DNA from 4 places in the Serratia sp. DFXYC6 genome. Region 1 is predicted to be linked to each of the others. Evidence: predicted binding sites of a transcription regulator. Region 1 holds the regulator's gene; each other region holds the start of a gene.
What was found. Region 1 encodes PurR, which represses purine synthesis genes. Its sites were predicted from a motif close to CANGCAAACGTTTGCNTG; they were not measured.
Positions count from the first base shown of each region.

Region 2: a site for PurR is predicted at 1,950-1,967, ahead of tusA (sulfurtransferase TusA). Genes of this name have one in related genera too.
Region 3: a site for PurR is predicted at 1,672-1,689, ahead of purL (phosphoribosylformylglycinamidine synthase). Genes of this name have one in related genera too.
Region 4: a site for PurR is predicted at 2,285-2,302, ahead of purM (phosphoribosylformylglycinamidine cyclo-ligase). Genes of this name have one in related genera too.

Region 1 covers NZ_JBXUNV010000001.1:1,734,941-1,739,252, forward strand. The annotation lists gene AC2CGQ_RS08380 (C40 family peptidase) at 1-176, shown strand, start outside; gene sodB (superoxide dismutase [Fe]) at 376-954, shown strand; gene cydH (cytochrome bd-I oxidase subunit CydH) at 1,019-1,108, opposite strand; gene purR (HTH-type transcriptional repressor PurR) at 1,433-2,458, shown strand; gene punR (DNA-binding transcriptional activator PunR) at 2,455-3,399, opposite strand; gene punC (purine nucleoside transporter PunC) at 3,523-4,312, shown strand, end outside.
Region 2 covers NZ_JBXUNV010000005.1:245,275-249,586, forward strand. The annotation lists gene glpC (anaerobic glycerol-3-phosphate dehydrogenase subunit GlpC) at 1-20, shown strand, start outside; gene AC2CGQ_RS22155 (DcrB family lipoprotein) at 55-618, opposite strand; gene AC2CGQ_RS22160 (GNAT family N-acetyltransferase) at 699-1,133, opposite strand; gene AC2CGQ_RS22165 (7-cyano-7-deazaguanine/7-aminomethyl-7-deazaguanine transporter) at 1,175-1,834, opposite strand; gene tusA (sulfurtransferase TusA) at 2,055-2,300, shown strand; gene AC2CGQ_RS22175 (zinc/cadmium/mercury/lead-transporting ATPase) at 2,381-4,312, opposite strand, start outside.
Region 3 covers NZ_JBXUNV010000001.1:91,151-95,462, forward strand. The annotation lists gene tadA (tRNA adenosine(34) deaminase TadA) at 1-44, shown strand, start outside; gene mltF (membrane-bound lytic murein transglycosylase MltF) at 45-1,505, opposite strand; gene purL (phosphoribosylformylglycinamidine synthase) at 1,784-4,312, shown strand, end outside.
Region 4 covers NZ_JBXUNV010000001.1:262,912-267,223, reverse strand. The annotation lists gene AC2CGQ_RS01365 (GlsB/YeaQ/YmgE family stress response membrane protein) at 1-92, shown strand, start outside; gene uraA (uracil permease) at 140-1,429, opposite strand; gene upp (uracil phosphoribosyltransferase) at 1,506-2,132, opposite strand; gene purM (phosphoribosylformylglycinamidine cyclo-ligase) at 2,388-3,425, shown strand; gene purN (phosphoribosylglycinamide formyltransferase) at 3,425-4,063, shown strand; gene speG (spermidine N1-acetyltransferase) at 4,177-4,312, shown strand, end outside.

The DNA of each region.
Region 1 (4,312 bases):
TCCGCATCAACAACCGCGGCGTGGCGGACCATGTCGGCGTCTATCTCGGCAACGGCAAATTCATCCAGTCGCCGCGCACCGGCGAAGAGATCCGCATCAGCCAGCTCGACAACGATTATTGGCAAAACCATTACATCGGCGCACGCCGCGTAGTGACGCCGAAAACCATCCGTTAATTCCCTGTTCTGCGCGGTTGCGGCCCCGGTCGCAACCGCCTGCTCAAGCTATCGCCCATCGCACTCCCCCACGCGCATTTCTCGCTTTTCCTCCTGTTTTTTATGATGAAAATTGTTAAGATTGAATGACCACAATAAAAAACGGCCCATCTGGCTCCCGCCTGGGCGGGAAGAAAGTGGCGCTGTAAAGGAGGAAGCAATGTCGTTTGAATTACCTGCATTACCGTATGAGAAAAACGCGCTCGAGCCGCACATCTCCGCCGAGACCCTGGAATACCACTACGGCAAACACCACAATACCTACGTGGTTAACCTGAACAACCTGGTGAAAGGCAGCGAGTTCGAGGGCAAATCGCTCGAAGAGATCATCAAGACCTCCAACGGCGGCGTGTTCAACAACGCCGCGCAGGTGTGGAACCACACCTTCTACTGGCACTGCCTGTCGCCACAGGGCGGCGGTGAACCGCAGGGCGAACTGGCGGCGGCGATCGTCAAATCCTTCGGCTCTTTCGCTGCGTTCAAAGAGCAGTTCACCGATGCCGCCGTGAAAAACTTCGGCGCCGGCTGGACCTGGCTGGTGAAAAAACCAGACGGTGCGCTGGCGATCGTCAACACCTCCAACGCGGCAACTCCGCTGACCGGTGAAGATAAACCGCTGCTGACCGTTGACGTGTGGGAACACGCGTATTACATCGATTACCGCAATGCGCGTCCAAAATACCTGGAAAACTTCTGGGCGTTGGTCAACTGGAAATTTGCGGCGGAAAACCTGGCGTAAACGCAGGCCTTGCCGAAGTGACGAGGCGCAGCCAGGCTGCGCCTTTTTTAAAACCGGCGGGAGATCAGTTCAACGCGGCGACAAAGCTGAAAGCGATGATCATCGCCAACGCGCCGACGGTAGTGAACAGAGACATCTTCAGATCGGTATCCATGACAACTCCTTTAAAATGGGCTTTCCTAAGGATAAAAGGCGCACAATTAGTACGTCAAATCATTTTCCCACAGTTCGCCGATAAAATCTTGTTATCATTTCCCGGTTTATAATCTCGATTACCTCTTCCACTTTTGTTCAATATGCGACAAAATTCGCAGTTCACAACTGCGTACCGGCATCCATGCCCCTCCTGATTAAGCGCTGAAGACTTCAACACACTAAAAACTCAGTTTTCGCTTCTCTGGAGAAGGATCTACGTAGGCAAACGATTAACATCACACTTACATGCTGTAAACATGTGAGTTCAGGAGTCATTCCTTACATGGCAACGATTAAAGATGTGGCCAAACGCGCGGGCGTTTCCACCACCACCGTTTCGCACGTCATCAATAAGACTCGTTTCGTCGCCGAAGAGACCAAAGCGGCCGTGTGGGCCGCGATCAAAGAGCTGCACTACTCGCCGAGCGCCGTGGCGCGCAGCCTGAAAGTCAATCACACCAAGTCTATCGGTCTGCTGGCCACCTCGAGCGAAGCGCCCTATTTTGCCGAAGTGATCGAGGCGGTGGAAAACAGCTGCTACAGCAAAGGTTACACCCTGATCCTGTGCAACTCGCACAACAATCTGGACAAGCAGCGCGCCTACCTGGCGATGCTGGCGCAAAAGCGCGTCGACGGCCTGCTGGTCATGTGTTCCGAATACCCGGATCAACTGCTGGGCATGCTGGAGGACTACCGTAATATCCCGATGGTGGTGATGGACTGGGGCGCTGCGCGCGGCGACTTCACCGACACCATCATCGATAACGCGTTCGAAGGCGGCTATCTGGCCGGCCGTTACCTGATCGAGCGCGGTCACCGCGATATCGGCGCCATCCCGGGCCAGCTGTCGCGCAACACCGGCGGCGGCCGTCATCAGGGCTTTATGAAGGCGCTGCAGGAAGCGCATATCGACATTCGCGAAGAGTGGATCGTCCAGGGTGACTTCGAGCCGGAGTCCGGCTACAAGGCGATGCACCAAATCCTGTCGCAAAAACAGCGGCCGACCGCGGTATTTTGCGGCGGCGACATCATGGCGATGGGCGCCATCTGCGCCGCTGATGAGCTGGGGCTGCGAGTGCCGCAGGATATTTCCGTGATCGGCTATGACAACGTGCGCAACGCCCGCTACTTCACTCCAGCGCTGACCACCATTCACCAGCCTAAAGAGCGCCTGGGAGAAATGGCCTTCACCATGCTGCTGGATCGCATCATCAGCAAGCGCGAAGAATCGCAGGTGATCGAAGTGCATCCGAAGCTGGTGGAACGCCGTTCGGTCGCCGACGGTCCGTTCATCGACTACCGCCGCTAATCCCCTGAGCCGGAAGCCTGCACGGCTTCCGGCGCCGCCTCGCTCAGCCACTCCTGATTCAGCGTCTCGCCATCGCCCAGATACGCCAGCAGCCAACTCATCGCCGGCGACGGTTTATCCTGCTGCCAGGTCAGGCAGCAAGGGCTGGCGGGAAACGGCTGCTGCAGCTGCAACGCCTTCAGCTCACCGCGCTGCACCAGCGGCAGCGCCCGATGCGCCGGCATCATGCCGACGCACAGCCCGGCGCACAGACAGTCGAGCGCCGATGTCCAGTCCGGCACCACCAGCCGCCGCTGGTTATCCAGCGTCCAGGTGACGCGCTTGGGCAGATTGCGCGAGGTGTCTTCCAGACAAAGCGCAGGGTACGGCCTCAACCGATCGTCATTTAACGGCCCTGCCAGCTGCGCCAGCGGATGCTGTGGGCTGACTACGCACAGCCAGTTCATGTAGCCCATATCGCGGAAGGCAAAGCCGCCGCCGACCGGCACCGCGCGCGTGGCGCCGATCGCCATGTCCACCCTGCCGTCCACCAACGCATCCCAAACGCCGTTGAACACTTCGGGTTGCAGCATCAGTTCAACATCGGGGAAATGGCGGTAGAAATCCAGCACCAGCTGGCGGCTGCGCTGGGGTTTGACGATGATGTCGACTGCGATATTCAGCTGGCCGCGCCACCCGTTGGCCACCTGCTGACAGTGGCGACGGGTGTCGAGCATTTTTTTGATAACAACTCTCGCATCCTTGATAAACAGCGCGCCGGCCGGCGTCAACTCCACATCACGGTGACGCCGCTCAAACAGCGGCACCGCAAGCCATTGTTCCAGTTGCCGCACGGTATAGCTCACCGCCGACGGCACCCGGTGCAGCTCCTGCGCCGCCGCGCTGAAACTGCCGGTGCGCGCGACCGCGTCAACAACTTCAAGAGAATATTCAGACCACATCGCTTTGCCTTCAATTTTTTTAACAGCACTTTGCAAATATTACCGTTTCACAAGCAGAGATCCAGCCGGATACACTGGCCGGCGCTAAAAACCTGCGACACTAAAATATTAACGAGAAATACCATGCGAAATTCTTTTGGCTTTATGTTCTACCTCGCCGGCCTGAGCATGCTGGGTTATCTGGCGACCGATATGTACCTGCCCGCCTTCGGCGCCATGCGGGAGGAACTGCAAATTTCCGCCGGCGCGGTCAGCGCCAGCCTGAGCATCTTTCTGGCCGGCTTCGCCTTCGCGCAACTGCTGTGGGGGCCCCTCTCCGACCGACTGGGCCGCAAACCGGTATTATTGATTGGCCTGACGCTGTTCGCGCTCGGCTGCCTGGGCATGCTGTGGGTAGAAAATGCCGTGCAGCTCTGGATACTGCGCTTTATTCAGGCCGTCGGCGTCTGTTCCGCCACCGCCATCTGGCAAGCGCTGGTGGTCGACCGCTATCGCGAAGGCCAGGCCAACCGCGTGTTCGCCACCATCATGCCGCTGGTGGCGCTGTCACCAGCGCTGGCGCCGCTGCTTGGCGCCTGGCTGCTGAACCACGCCAGCTGGCGTGCGATCTTCGCCGCGCTGTTGGTGATCACCGCACTGCTGCTGCTGCCGACGCTGCTGCTCAAAGAGCGCGCCAAAACGCCCCCCGCCGCCGACGCGCCGAAAAACGGCGTCAGCTTCTGGCAACTGTTGAAATCTCCGGTGTTCAGCGGCAACGTCGCTATGTACGCCGCCTGCTCGGCCGGTTTCTTCGCCTGGCTGACCGGTTCGCCGTTCATCCTCGGCGATATGGGCTATAGCCCGAGCGACATCGGTCTGAGCTATGTGCCGCAAACGCTGGCCTTCCTGCTGGGCGGCTACGGCTGCCGCGCCG
Region 2 (4,312 bases), on a different contig from region 1:
TGGCGCAGGCGCTGGCATAAAGCGAAAGGGCCGGCAAGCCGGCCCTTTGTGGGATTACTGCTTCAGCTTCAGGGTGGAGATGATGCCTTCGGCTTCGGTCTGCGCCTGCTGCTGATTGTCCGCCGGCAGCGTTACCTGAATGGTCAGCATGTTGTTGTTCAGCGAGCCGATCAGGACGGAAGAATAGGCTTTCTCGCCGCCGCTGGTGATGATGCTGTCCAGCTGACGCAGCGGTACACCGTTGACGTCGAGCGCTTTGTTGGTGATCACCTGCAGGTTGGCGTCACGCGCGCGTTGGGTATTCTCCAGGCGCTTGGCCAGGGTCTCCAGGCTGTCGGCGGTCTTGTCACCCAGGATCACAATCACCGCGCGCTGGCCGGTGCTGTCTGCGTAAACATGCATGTTGTTGGCCTGGTTGCCCAGCTTGCCGCTCTGATCCGCCATGCCGACAGGCAGGGTGAACGCCAGTTTACCGTCCAGCAGGCTCACCTGCTGCCCGGCCGGCGCGCTGGCCGCCGCGCCGTCCGTTGCCGCCTTGGTGTCTTTGGTTTCGCCGTCGCAGGCCGCGAGGCCAAGCGCCAGCAGGCTGATACCCATCAATTTCGCTACTTTACGCATCGGGCTTCCTTCTTCCTTTCCGGTAGGGATTCACTGTCGTATCGCAACCTATTCCAGGTTGAAATGCAAGGCAGATGTTGTCACAAGTTTTTTTCCAGTAATAGCCGATAATCAGCCACTTCGCCTTTCTTTTCCAGCTGAACAATCTGATAGTGGTGGGCGATCAGCATCGTCAGCATGGCGCGGAACCGGTTACGGGTTTTGACCGTCAGTTGGCGATAGCCCTGCGCCCGCGCCCAGCGCTCTTGTTCGGCCAACAAGGCCTGCGCCACGCCGTGGCGACGAAATGCCGGCAACACGCCGCCCAGCCAGCTGTAAAACACCGTTTCCTGCCGTTGATAACCGAGTTTGAAACCGGCCGGTTGCCCGGCTATCTCGGCGATCAACAGGCTGGCGGGGGCGGCGCCGATGCGCCGCTGCAGATCGGCCAGGCTATGCAGGCCGCCGAATTCAGGGATGCGTTGGTAAAGGCGGTGGATGTCTTCAAGCGTGGCGGTGCGGACGATTGGGGTCATGAGCGGCCTCCAAAGGATAGGGCCGCCCAGAATAACACGACTCAGCCCGGCTGCAGGCCGCCGCTGCGCGCCGCGATGCGTTTGAGCAGCATGTTCAGCAACACGCCGTACATCGGCAGGAAGAACAGCAGGCAGATCATCACCTTGAAGCTGTAATCCACCAGCGCGATCTCCACCCAGTTGTTGGCCATGAAGGGATCGCTGCTCTTATAAAAGGCGATGAAGAAGAACGCCAGCGTATCGCTGATGTTGCCGAGGAACATCGCCGCCGCCGGCGCCACCCACCAGGCGCTGCGTTGACGCAGGCGGTTGAAGACGTGTACGTCGAGGATCTGGCCGAGCACATAGGCCATAAAGCTGGCGACGGCGATGCGCGCCACGAACAGGTTAAAACTGTTCAGCGCCGCAAAGCCCTGCCATTCTCCCTGATAGGTGACGGTGGAGATCACATAAGAGATGAACAGCGCCGGCACCATCACCGCCAGGATGATGCGCCGCGCCAGCGGCGCGCCGAAGATGCGCACGGTCAGATCGGTCGCCAAGAAGATAAACGGGAAAGTAAAGGCGCCCCAGGTGGTATGGAAGCCGAAAACGGTGATCGGCAGCTGCACCAGGTAGTTGCTGGAGGTAATGATGGCGATATGAAACAGCGAAAGCCAGACCAACGCGGTAAAGCGCTGCTGTGCGGTAAACGAATACATGTTGTAGCCTTTTTAGCAGTGGGGTGAGGGAACCCAGTGTGTCTTGTCAAAACAGCAAAAAACGCTGCGCGGCGGCATGATACGCGTTTGCGCAACCAATGCAATGGTTAAATTTAACGCAAACGTTAACGCATCTTGCGCAGAAAAACTACCGGCGTAAACTAGGCGCTAATGAGATGCGGCGAGCGTTCGCCGATCGTTTTTGAACGAGAAAAATTGCATGACTGACTTATTTGCCCAGGCAGACCAGACGCTCGACGCGCTGGGGCTGCGCTGTCCGGAACCGGTGATGATGGTGCGCAAAACCGTGCGCCATATGGACAACGGCGAAACGCTGCTGATTATCGCCGACGATCCGGCCACCACCCGCGATATCCCGGGGTTCTGCCGCTTTATGGAGCATACGCTGGTGGCGCAGGAGACCGAACAGGTGCCATACCGTTATCTGTTACGTAAAGGCGTCTAACGGCGGCGCGGCCGAGTTAAAAGTTCCCTCCCCCAAATGACAACGGGCGCGGTATGCCGCGCCCGTGTTTGTTTCAGAGCTTAGCTGCGCTTTCTCAATAGCCGCAGCGCGTTGGCGGTGACCAGCGCGGTGGCGCCGGAGTCAGCCAGCACCGCCAGCCACAAACCGGTCAGCCCCAGCAGGCTGGTGATCAGGAAGACCCCCTTCAACCCCAGCGCGATGGTGATGTTTTGCCGGATATTGGCGTGGGTGGCGCGCGAGATGCGGATCATCTCCGCGACGCCCACCAGCCGATTGTGGGTCAGGGCGGCGTCGGCGGTTTCCAGCGCCACGTCGGTGCCGCTGCCCATGGCGATGCCGATGCTGGAGGCTTTCATCGCCGGGGCGTCGTTGATGCCGTCGCCGATCATCGCCGTCGGGCGCAGTTCGCTCAGCTCGGTGACTGCGCTGACCTTATCTTCCGGCAGCAGACCGGCGCGATAGTCGAGGCCCAGCTCGCCGGCGATCGCGGCGGCGGCGCGCGGGTTGTCGCCGGTCAGCATCACGCCGCGAATGCCCAGCGCGTTCAGTTCGGCTATCGCCTGCTTGGCGTCGCCGCGCAGCGTATCGCGCAGCGCCAGCAAGCCGATGGGCGCGCCGTCTTCCAGCACCACCACCGCCGTTTTGCCGGCGTTTTCCAGCTTGTCTACCTGGCTCTGCCATTGGGCGTCGAGCAGGCCCGGCGCCAGCTTGCCCGGCGCGCTGATCAGCACGGTCTTGCCGTCCACGATCCCTTCCACGCCGACGCCGGCCAGCGCGCGGCGCGCCTGCGCCAGCGGCAACTCAGCCCCGCTTGCGGCGGCGCGGTTGATGATCGCCTGCGCCAGCGGGTGATGTGAACCGGCTTCCACCGCGGCGGCAAGCTGCAGCAGCCGCTGTTCGGTGAGCGCGCCGATCGGCAGCACGTCGGTCACCGTCGGCTTGCCTTCGGTCAGGGTGCCGGTTTTATCGAAGGCGATGGTTTGGATCTGGCCCAGTTGCTCCAGCGCCGCGCCGCCTTTAATCAGCGCGCCGCGCCGCGTGGCGGCCGCCAGTCCGGATGTGATGGCCGCCGGCGTTGAGATCACCAGCGCACATGGGCAGCCGATCAGCAGCAGCGTCAGGCCGCGATAGATCCAGGTATCCCACGGCTGCGAGAACAGCAGCGGTGGCACCAGGATCACCGCGACGGCCAGCAGCATAATGGCCGGGGTGTAATAGCGGCTGAAGCGATCGAGGAAGCGTTCGATCGGCGCGCGGCGCTCTTCGGCCTCTTCAATCAGCTGCAGGATGCGGTCGATGGCGTTTTTGCCGGGCTCGGATATCACCTTCATCTGCGCCGCCTGATCGACGGACAGGCTGCCGGCGGCCACTTTCTCCCCCTGTTGGCGCTCGACCGGCACCGATTCGCCGGTCAGGGCGCTTTCATCGAAGCTGGCGAACGGATTGAGCAGCTCGGCGTCGGCCGGCAGGCGCCCACCGGGCGCGATTTCAATCACGTCGCCGGGGCGCAGGCTGGCGACCGGCACGCGTTTGCGTTCCGTGCCTTGCAGCAGCAGCGCATCTTCCGGCACCAGCTCCATCAGCGCTTTCACCCCGCGCCGTGCGCGGTTGGCGGCGTAGGATTCCAGCAGTTCGCCGACCATAAACAGCAGCAGCACCATCGCCGCTTCGGCGGTGGCGCCGATGAACAGCGCGCCGATGGCCGCCACGCTCATCAGCGTTTCGATGGCAAACGGCGTGCCGGAACGAATCAAACGCAGCGCCTTGGCGGCGACCGGCGCCAACCCGACCAGCGTGGTGGCGATAAAGGCGATGCGGCCCAGCTCCGGGTTAACCCGATCCAGCACCCAACTGACCACCATCAGGGTGGTTAACAGCAGCAGCGGCGCGAATTCGCCGAAGCGTGAGGTTTTCGGCGCGGCGGCTTTGGCGGTCTGAGCGCCGAGCAGGGTAAAGCCGGCCTGGGCGACCGCGTCCTGGATCCGCAGGCT
Region 3 (4,312 bases), 1.6 Mb from region 1:
AAGCGCTCAGGCTGGCGCAGCGGGCGGCGGATAAGCCGGAATAATCAGTAGTTGAGCGCCAGTTCCGGCATCACCGTCGGGTAGCCTTTCCCCAACGCTTCCTGCTCGGCGGCCGCCTGCGCCGCCTTTCTCTCTTTTTCCTGCAGATAGCCCACCAGGCTGACCTGATAGCGGCGGATGTTTTCTACATAGTTGTAGGCTTCACGCCCGCGCGCATAGCCGTAGGTCAGCTGCGGGTAGTAGCGCTTTTGGCTGAGCATCGGCAGGCGTTGTTTGACGTCGACCCAGCTGTCCGGGTTGCCTTTTTGCGTCTTGGTCAGCTTGCGCGCGTCCAGCATATGGCCCCATCCCATGTTGTAGGCCGCCAGCGAGAACCAGATGCGCTCGTCTTCCGGCACGCTGTCCGGCACCTTGGCCATCAGCCGCTGCAGGTAAAGGGCGCCGCCCTGAATGCTCTCTTCCGGATCGAGGCGATCGTTGACCCCCAGGCCGTCGGCGGTGGCGCGGGTCAGCATCATCAGGCCGCGCACGCCGGTGGGTGAGGTGGCCTGCGGATTCCAGTGCGATTCCTGATAGGCGATGGCCGCCAGCAGCTTCCAGTCGATCTCGTTGGCGTGCTTCTCGAACAGCGGGCGGAAGTTGGGCAGCACCGAATCGATGGCCGACAGGAAGGTTTTGGTGTCCACATAGTCGAAGCTGCCGACGTGGCCGAGGTATTTCTCTTCCAGCCGCGCCAGGGTGCCGTCGTCCACCATCTGGCTGTAGAAATCCAGCATCGCCGCGTACAGGCTGTCGTCGCCGTCGCGTTTCAGGTACCAGGTGACCGGCTCTTCGTCGGTGACGTCGAACGCCACCGCCAGCTGCGGATGGATGCGCTGCAGCAGCGCGATGGTCACCGAATCGCCGAGGGTGTAATCCAGCTTGCCGTCGGCAACCCGTTCCAGCAGCTCTTTGGAGGTGAGATCGCTGGAGGACTCCCAGGCGAGATCCGGGTATTTATCCTGCTTGAGCTGTTTTAGCGTGCTGACGTGCGCGGAACCGGAGGCGACCGCCAGCTTGCCTTTGATGTCGGCGAAGCTTTTCGGCCGCGGGGTGCCCAGCCGGTACACCAGCTGTTGGGAAACGGAGTAGTAGGCCGGGCCGGTGCGCGCGCGGCTGAGGCGCTCCTGGTTGTAGATCAGGCCCGCCGCCAGCAGGTCGGCGTCGTCGTCGTCCAGATCGTCGAACAGGTCATTGATGTTCTGATGGGGGATCACCACCAGCTTCACCCCGAGGTAGTTGGCGAAGCGCTTGGCCAGTTCATAGTCGAGCCCACCCGGCCCTTGCTTGGTGTTGAAATAGGTCAGCGGTGAATTCAGCGTGCTGATACGCAACTCGCCGCGGGAAATGATCTCCTGGAGTTGCCCGCCCTGGCCGCTGCGCCAGGTGATGTTGGGCCACAGCGCGAGAGCCAGAAGCAGAGTGACAACGCCGATGAGGATGTAGTTTATTTTAAGACGTTTCAAATAGTTATCCAGTGGTGGCACAGGTACACCGGCGACGACAACCGCGACTTTTCTCATGGTTAAATCACCAGTGCGGGGGGCATTTTGCGCAACAAAACGCCAGTGTGCAACTTTATTGACACGTTATGACAATTCGACGGTGCGGCATGCTTTTATCAATAATCCCTACGCAAACGGTTTCGTCGGCGCCGAGGATTCTCTATAATGACGCGCGTTTTCCCCTGTTGCGCCCAATGAAGCGTCTTATCCTTCGCTTCGAAGACGAGAGAACTTTGATTATGGAAATTCTGCGTGGTTCGCCCGCTTTATCGGCTTTTCGCATTACCAAACTGCTGTCCCGCTGCCAGGACGCTCACCTGCCCGTCAGTGATATCTACGCCGAGTACGTCCACTTTGCCGATGTCAGCGCACCGCTAAGTGCCGAAGAACACGCCAAGCTTCAGCGTCTGCTCAAGTACGGTCCTTCTCTCGCCGAACACGCTCCCGAAGGCCGGTTGTTGCTGGTTACGCCGCGTCCGGGCACCATTTCTCCCTGGTCTTCCAAAGCCACCGACATCGCCCGCAACTGCGGCTTGCAACAGGTGCTGCGCCTGGAGCGCGGCCTGGCGTTCTACGTCAAGGCGCCCGAGCTGACGGAAACCCAGTGGCGCCAGCTCGCCGCACTGTTGCACGATCGCATGATGGAAACCGTCTTCAGCGAGCTGCAACAGGCTGAACAGCTGTTCGCGCACCATCAGCCGGCGCCGTATCAGTCGGTCGACGTGCTGGGCGCAGGGCGCGCTGCGCTGGAGCAAGCCAACGTCCGGCTCGGCCTGGCGCTGGCGCAGGACGAGATCGACTACCTGCTGAATGCCTTTACCGGTTTGGGGCGCAACCCGACGGATATCGAACTCTATATGTTCGCGCAGGCCAACTCTGAGCACTGCCGCCACAAGATTTTCAACGCCGACTGGATCATCGACGGCGAGCAGCAGCCTAAATCGCTGTTCAAGATGATCAAAAACACCTATGAGCAGACGCCGGACTACGTGCTGTCGGCGTATAAAGACAACGCCGCCGTGATGGAAGGTTCGCAGGTCGGCCGCTTCTTCGCCGCGCCGGAGAACGGCACGTACGATTATCATCAGGAAGACGCGCACATCCTGATGAAGGTGGAAACTCACAACCACCCGACGGCGATTTCGCCGTGGCCGGGCGCCGCGACCGGCTCCGGCGGCGAGATCCGCGACGAGGGCGCCACCGGCCGCGGCGCCAAGCCGAAGGCCGGCCTGGTGGGCTTCTCGGTGTCCAACCTGCGCATTCCCGGCTTTGAACAGCCGTGGGAGCAGGACTTCGGCAAACCGGAACGCATCGTCACCGCGCTGGACATCATGACCGAAGGCCCGCTGGGCGGCGCGGCGTTCAACAACGAATTCGGCCGTCCGGCGCTGCTGGGCTACTTCCGCACCTATGAAGAGCGCGTCAACAGCCATAACGGCGTCGAGCTGCGCGGCTACCACAAACCGATCATGCTGGCGGGCGGCATCGGCAACATCCGCGCCGATCACGTGCAGAAAGGGGAAATCACCGTCGGCGCCAAGCTGGTGGTGCTGGGCGGCCCGGCGATGAATATCGGCCTGGGCGGCGGCGCGGCGTCCTCGATGGCGTCCGGCCAGTCCGATGCCGATCTGGACTTCGCGTCGGTGCAGCGCGACAACCCGGAAATGGAACGCCGCTGTCAGGAAGTGATCGACCGCTGCTGGCAGCTGGGCGACCAGAACCCGATCCTGTTTATCCATGACGTCGGCGCCGGCGGCCTGTCCAACGCCATGCCGGAGCTGGTGAGCGACGGCGGCCGCGGCGGCCGCTTCGAACTGCGCGACATCCTCAACGACGAGCCGGGCATGAGCCCGCTGGAAGTGTGGTGCAACGAATCGCAGGAACGTTACGTGATGGCGATCGCCCCGGCGCAGATGGCGCAGTTCGACGAGATCTGCCGCCGCGAGCGCGCGCCTTATGCGGTGATCGGTGAAGCGACCGAAGAGCAGCACCTGACGCTGAACGACCGCCACTTCGACAACCAACCGATCGACATGCCGCTGGACGTGCTGCTCGGCAAAACGCCGAAGATGACCCGCGACGTCACCCGTCTGCAGGCGCAGGGCCAGGCGGTGCAGCGTGGGGACATCACGCTGGCCGACGCGGTGAAGCGCGTGCTGCATCTGCCGGCCGTCGCGGAGAAAACCTTCCTGATCACCATCGGCGACCGCACCGTCACCGGCATGGTGGCGCGTGACCAAATGGTCGGCCCGTGGCAGATCCCGGTGGCCGACTGCGCGGTCACCACCGCCAGCCTGGACAGCTATTACGGCGAGGCGATGTCGATCGGCGAACGCGCGCCGGTGGCGCTGCTGGACTTCGCCGCCTCCGGCCGCCTGGCGGTCGGGGAAGCGCTGACCAACCTGGCTGCCACGGAAATCGGCAGCCTGAAGCGCGTGAAGCTGTCCGCCAACTGGATGGCCGCCGCCGGCCACCCGGGCGAAGACGCCGGCCTGTACGAAGCGGTGAAAGCGGTGGGCGAAGAGCTGTGCCCGGCGCTGGGCATCACCATTCCGGTGGGCAAAGACTCCATGTCGATGAAAACCCGCTGGCAGGAAGGCGACGAACAGCGCGAAATGACCTCGCCGCTGTCGCTGGTCATCACCGCCTTTGCCCGCGTGGAAGACGTGCGCCACACCGTGACGCCGCAATTGCGCACCGATAAGGGCGACAGCGCGCTGCTGTTGATCGATCTGGGCAACGGCCATAACGCGCTGGGCGCTACCGCG
Region 4 (4,312 bases), 1.5 Mb from region 1:
GCAAGGTTGACGGCTTCAACTTCGGCAGCTTCGTGGTGGCGGTTATCGGCGCCATCGTGGTGCTGTTCGTGTACCGCAAAATTCGCAGCTGAGGCGAATGCCATCAGTCAAAAGGGCAGCCCCTGGGCTGCCCTTTTCGTTACTTCTGCTCTGCCGGTTCGTCCGGCGCGTCGAGCACCTCTTCTTCCTTGCGGAACAGGCTGATGACCTTGAACAGCAGGCTCAAGCCAATGCCGACGATGGTCGCCAGCGCCATGCCTTTCAGCTCCGCCGCGCCGATGTGCACCTTGGCGCCGCTCACGCCGATAATCAGGATCACCGAGGTTAAAATCAGGTTTTGCGCTTTGTTGTAATCCACTTTGGACTCGATCAACACGCGAATGCCCGAGGCGCCGATCACGCCGTACAGCAGCAGGGAAACGCCGCCCATCACCGGCACCGGCACCGCCTGGATCGCCGCCGCCAGCTTGCCGATGCAGGACAACAGGATCGCCAGCACCGCCGCGCCGCCGATCACCCAGGTGCTGTAGACCTTGGTGATGGCCATCACGCCGATGTTCTCGCCGTAGGTGGTGTTCGGCGTGGAGCCGAAGAAGCCGGAGAATACCGTCGAGATGCCGTTGGCGAACATCGAGCGGTGCAGGCCCGGATCGCGGATCAGGTCTTTTTTCACAATGTTGGCGGTCACCACCAGGTGGCCGACGTGCTCGGCGATCACCACCAGCGCCGCCGGCAGAATGGTGAAGATGGCGAACCACTCAAAGCGCGGGGTGTAGAAGGTCGGCAGCGCGAACCAGTGCGCCTCGCGGATCGGAGTCAAATCCACCACGCCCATGAAGAATGACAACGCATAGCCCACCAGCACGCCGATCAGGATCGGGATAATCGCCAGGAAGCCGCGGAACAGCACTGAACCGAGCACCGTGACCGCCAGCGTCACCAGCGAAATGGTGATGGTGGTCGAGTCGGCGCTGGCGCCTTCATCCGGCAGCAGCCCCGCCATATTGGCCGCCACGCCCGCCAACTCCAGGCCAATGACGGCGACGATCGCCCCCATCGCCGCCGGCGGGAACATCACATCCAGCCAGCCGGTGCCGGCCTTTTTCACGATCAGCGCCACCAGACAGAACAGCACGCCGCACATGATGAAACCGCCTAACGCCACTTCATAACCGAGCGGCAACAGCAGCAGCACCGGCGAGATAAACGCGAAGCTGGAACCGAGGTAGGCCGGGATCTTGCCTTTACAGATGAACAGATACAGCAGCGTGCCGATGCCGTTGAACAGCAGCACGGTCGCCGGGTTGATCTTGAACAGGATAGGCACCAGCACGGTGGCACCAAACATGGCGAACAGGTGCTGGAAGCTGAGCGGAATGGTCTGGAGCAGCGGCGGGCGCTCGCTGACGCCGATGGCGCGACGGGTCATGTGTGTTTTTCCTCGGTTTATTGGTTTTATAGGTTTTAGTCAAAAAAAAGCCGACTCATTAAGTCGGCTCAAATGTTTACTTGGTACCAAATATCTTGTCGCCCGCATCGCCCAGGCCAGGCACGATGTAGCCCTTGTCGTTCAGACACTGATCGATGGAAGCGGTGTACAGTTCAACGTCCGGGTGCGCTTTCTCCAGTGCGGCGATGCCTTCCGGCGCCGCGACCAGAACCAGCACCTTGATGCTGTGACAGCCGGCTTTCTTCAGCAGATCGATAGTGGCGATCATCGAACCGCCGGTGGCCAGCATCGGGTCGACGACCAGCGCCATGCGCTCTTCGATGTTGGAAACCAGCTTCTGGAAATACGGCACCGGCTCCAGGGTTTCTTCGTCGCGGTATACGCCCACCACGCTGATGCGCGCGCTCGGCACGTGCTCCAGCACCCCTTCCATCATGCCCAGACCGGCACGCAGGATTGGTACTACGGTAATCTTTTTCCCTTTGATCTGGTCCACTTCAACTGGCCCGCACCAGCCTTCGATGGTGACTTTTTCCGTCTCCAGATCGGCGGTCGCTTCATAGGTCAGTAAACTACCCACTTCTGAGGCCAGCTCACGGAAGCGTTTGGTGCTGATGTCATTTTCGCGCATCAGGCCAAGCTTGTGTTTTACCAGCGGGTGTTTCACCTCAACGATCTTCATCATTTTTCTCCTATTAAGGTGGTTGCGGCCAAAAAAATCGCGGGATTATACCTCCTTTTTTTCGCCGCGCCACCCACAATAGCCCGATCGGGATCAACAAAAGTTTGAATATCAGTATAGATGACGAAAAAGCAGAGCCGGTTCACAAGCCGCTCGCAAACGTTTGCCTGCGCTGTTAGAATTGCCGCGCCTTATTCCGGAATCAACATCGGAAGCACAGTTTTCAAACCGCAAACCGTCGTGGGGAATCGCGCAGTGACCGACAAAACCTCTCTCAGCTATAAAGACGCAGGTGTCGATATCGATGCAGGCAACGCATTGGTAGATCGCATCAAAGGTGTAGTTAAACAGACCCGTCGCCCGGAAGTGATGGGCGGTCTGGGCGGGTTTGGCGCCCTGTGTGCGTTGCCGCAGAAATACCGCGAGCCGGTGCTGGTTTCCGGTACCGACGGCGTGGGCACCAAGCTGCGTCTGGCGATGGATCTGAAACGCCACGACACCATCGGCATCGATCTGGTGGCGATGTGCGTCAACGATCTGGTGGTTCAGGGCGCCGAGCCGCTGTTCTTCCTCGACTACTACGCCACCGGCAAACTGGACGTAGACACTGCGGCCAGCGTGATCACCGGCATCGCCGAAGGCTGCAAGCAGTCCGGCTGTGCGTTGGTGGGCGGCGAAACCGCTGAAATGCCGGGCATGTACCACGGCGAAGATTACGACGTGGCCGGTTTCTGCGTCGGCGTAGTCGAAAAATCCGAGATCATCGACGGTAGCAAAGTGCAGTCCGGCGATGCGCTGATCGCCCTGGGCGCTTCCGGCCCGCACTCCAACGGCTACTCGCTGGTGCGCAAGATCCTGGAAGTGAGCAACACCGATCCGACCGCCACCCAGCTGGAAGGCAAACCGCTGGCCGACCACCTGCTGGCGCCGACCAAAATTTACGTGAAGTCCGTGCTGGAGCTGATCGAGAAGGTGGACGTCCACGCCATCGCTCACCTCACCGGCGGCGGCTTCTGGGAAAATATTCCACGCGTGCTGCCGGAAGGCATGCAGGCGGTGATCGACGAAGCCAGCTGGCAGTGGCCGGCGGTGTTCACCTGGCTGCAGCAGGCCGGCAACGTCAGCCGTCATGAAATGTACCGCACCTTCAACTGCGGCGTAGGCATGGTCATCGCCCTGCCGGAAGCCGAAGTGGAAGCGGCCATCGCGCTGCTGACCGCGGCAGGTGAAAAAGCGTGGAAAATCGGTAAACTGACTGCCTCTTCCGACGAACAACAAGTGGTCATCAACTGATGAAAAAGATCGTGGTGTTGGTCTCCGGCCAGGGGAGCAATCTCCAGGCCCTGATTGACGCCTGCCAGCAGGGCCGCATCGCCGCCGAGATCGTGGCGGTATTCAGCAACAAGGCGCAGGCTTACGGCCTGCAGCGCGCCGAAGCGGCGGGCATCGCCGCCCAGGCGCTGGATGCCAAGGCTTACGCCGATCGCACGGCGTTCGACGCCGCGCTGGCGGACGCCATCGACCAACATCAGCCCGATCTGGTGGTGCTGGCCGGCTACATGCGCATCCTCAGCCCGCAGTTCGTGCAGCGCTATGCCGGTCGCATGCTGAACATTCACCCTTCCCTGCTGCCGAAATACCCGGGGCTGCATACGCATCGTCAGGCCATCGACAACGGCGACAGCGAACACGGCACCTCGGTGCACTTCGTGACCGAACAGCTCGACGGCGGCCCGGTGATCTTGCAGGCCAAGGTGCCGATTTTCGCTGACGATGAAGAGGATGACGTGGTTGAACGGGTGCAAACCCAGGAACACACGATCTATCCGCTGGTGGTGAGCTGGTTCGTCGACGGCCGCCTGGCGATGCGCGACGGCGCCGCCTGGCTGGACGGCGAACGCCTGCCTGAGCAGGGGCACGCCGCCGACTGATGCGCGCAGCCTGAACCTTGCCTAAACGGCGCCCACGCGGCGCCGTTTTTTTTCGCCTTCATCCATTCTGTGAAGTTATACTTTGCACAATTTCACGGCACAGAGGAGCCCACATGTCCAGCACTGCCAGCGTCAGATTACGCCCATTGGAACGGGACGATCTGTCGTTCGTCCACCAGATGGACAACAACGCCAGCGTTATGCGCTATTGGTTTGAAGAACCCTATGAAGCCTTTGTCGAACTTTCCG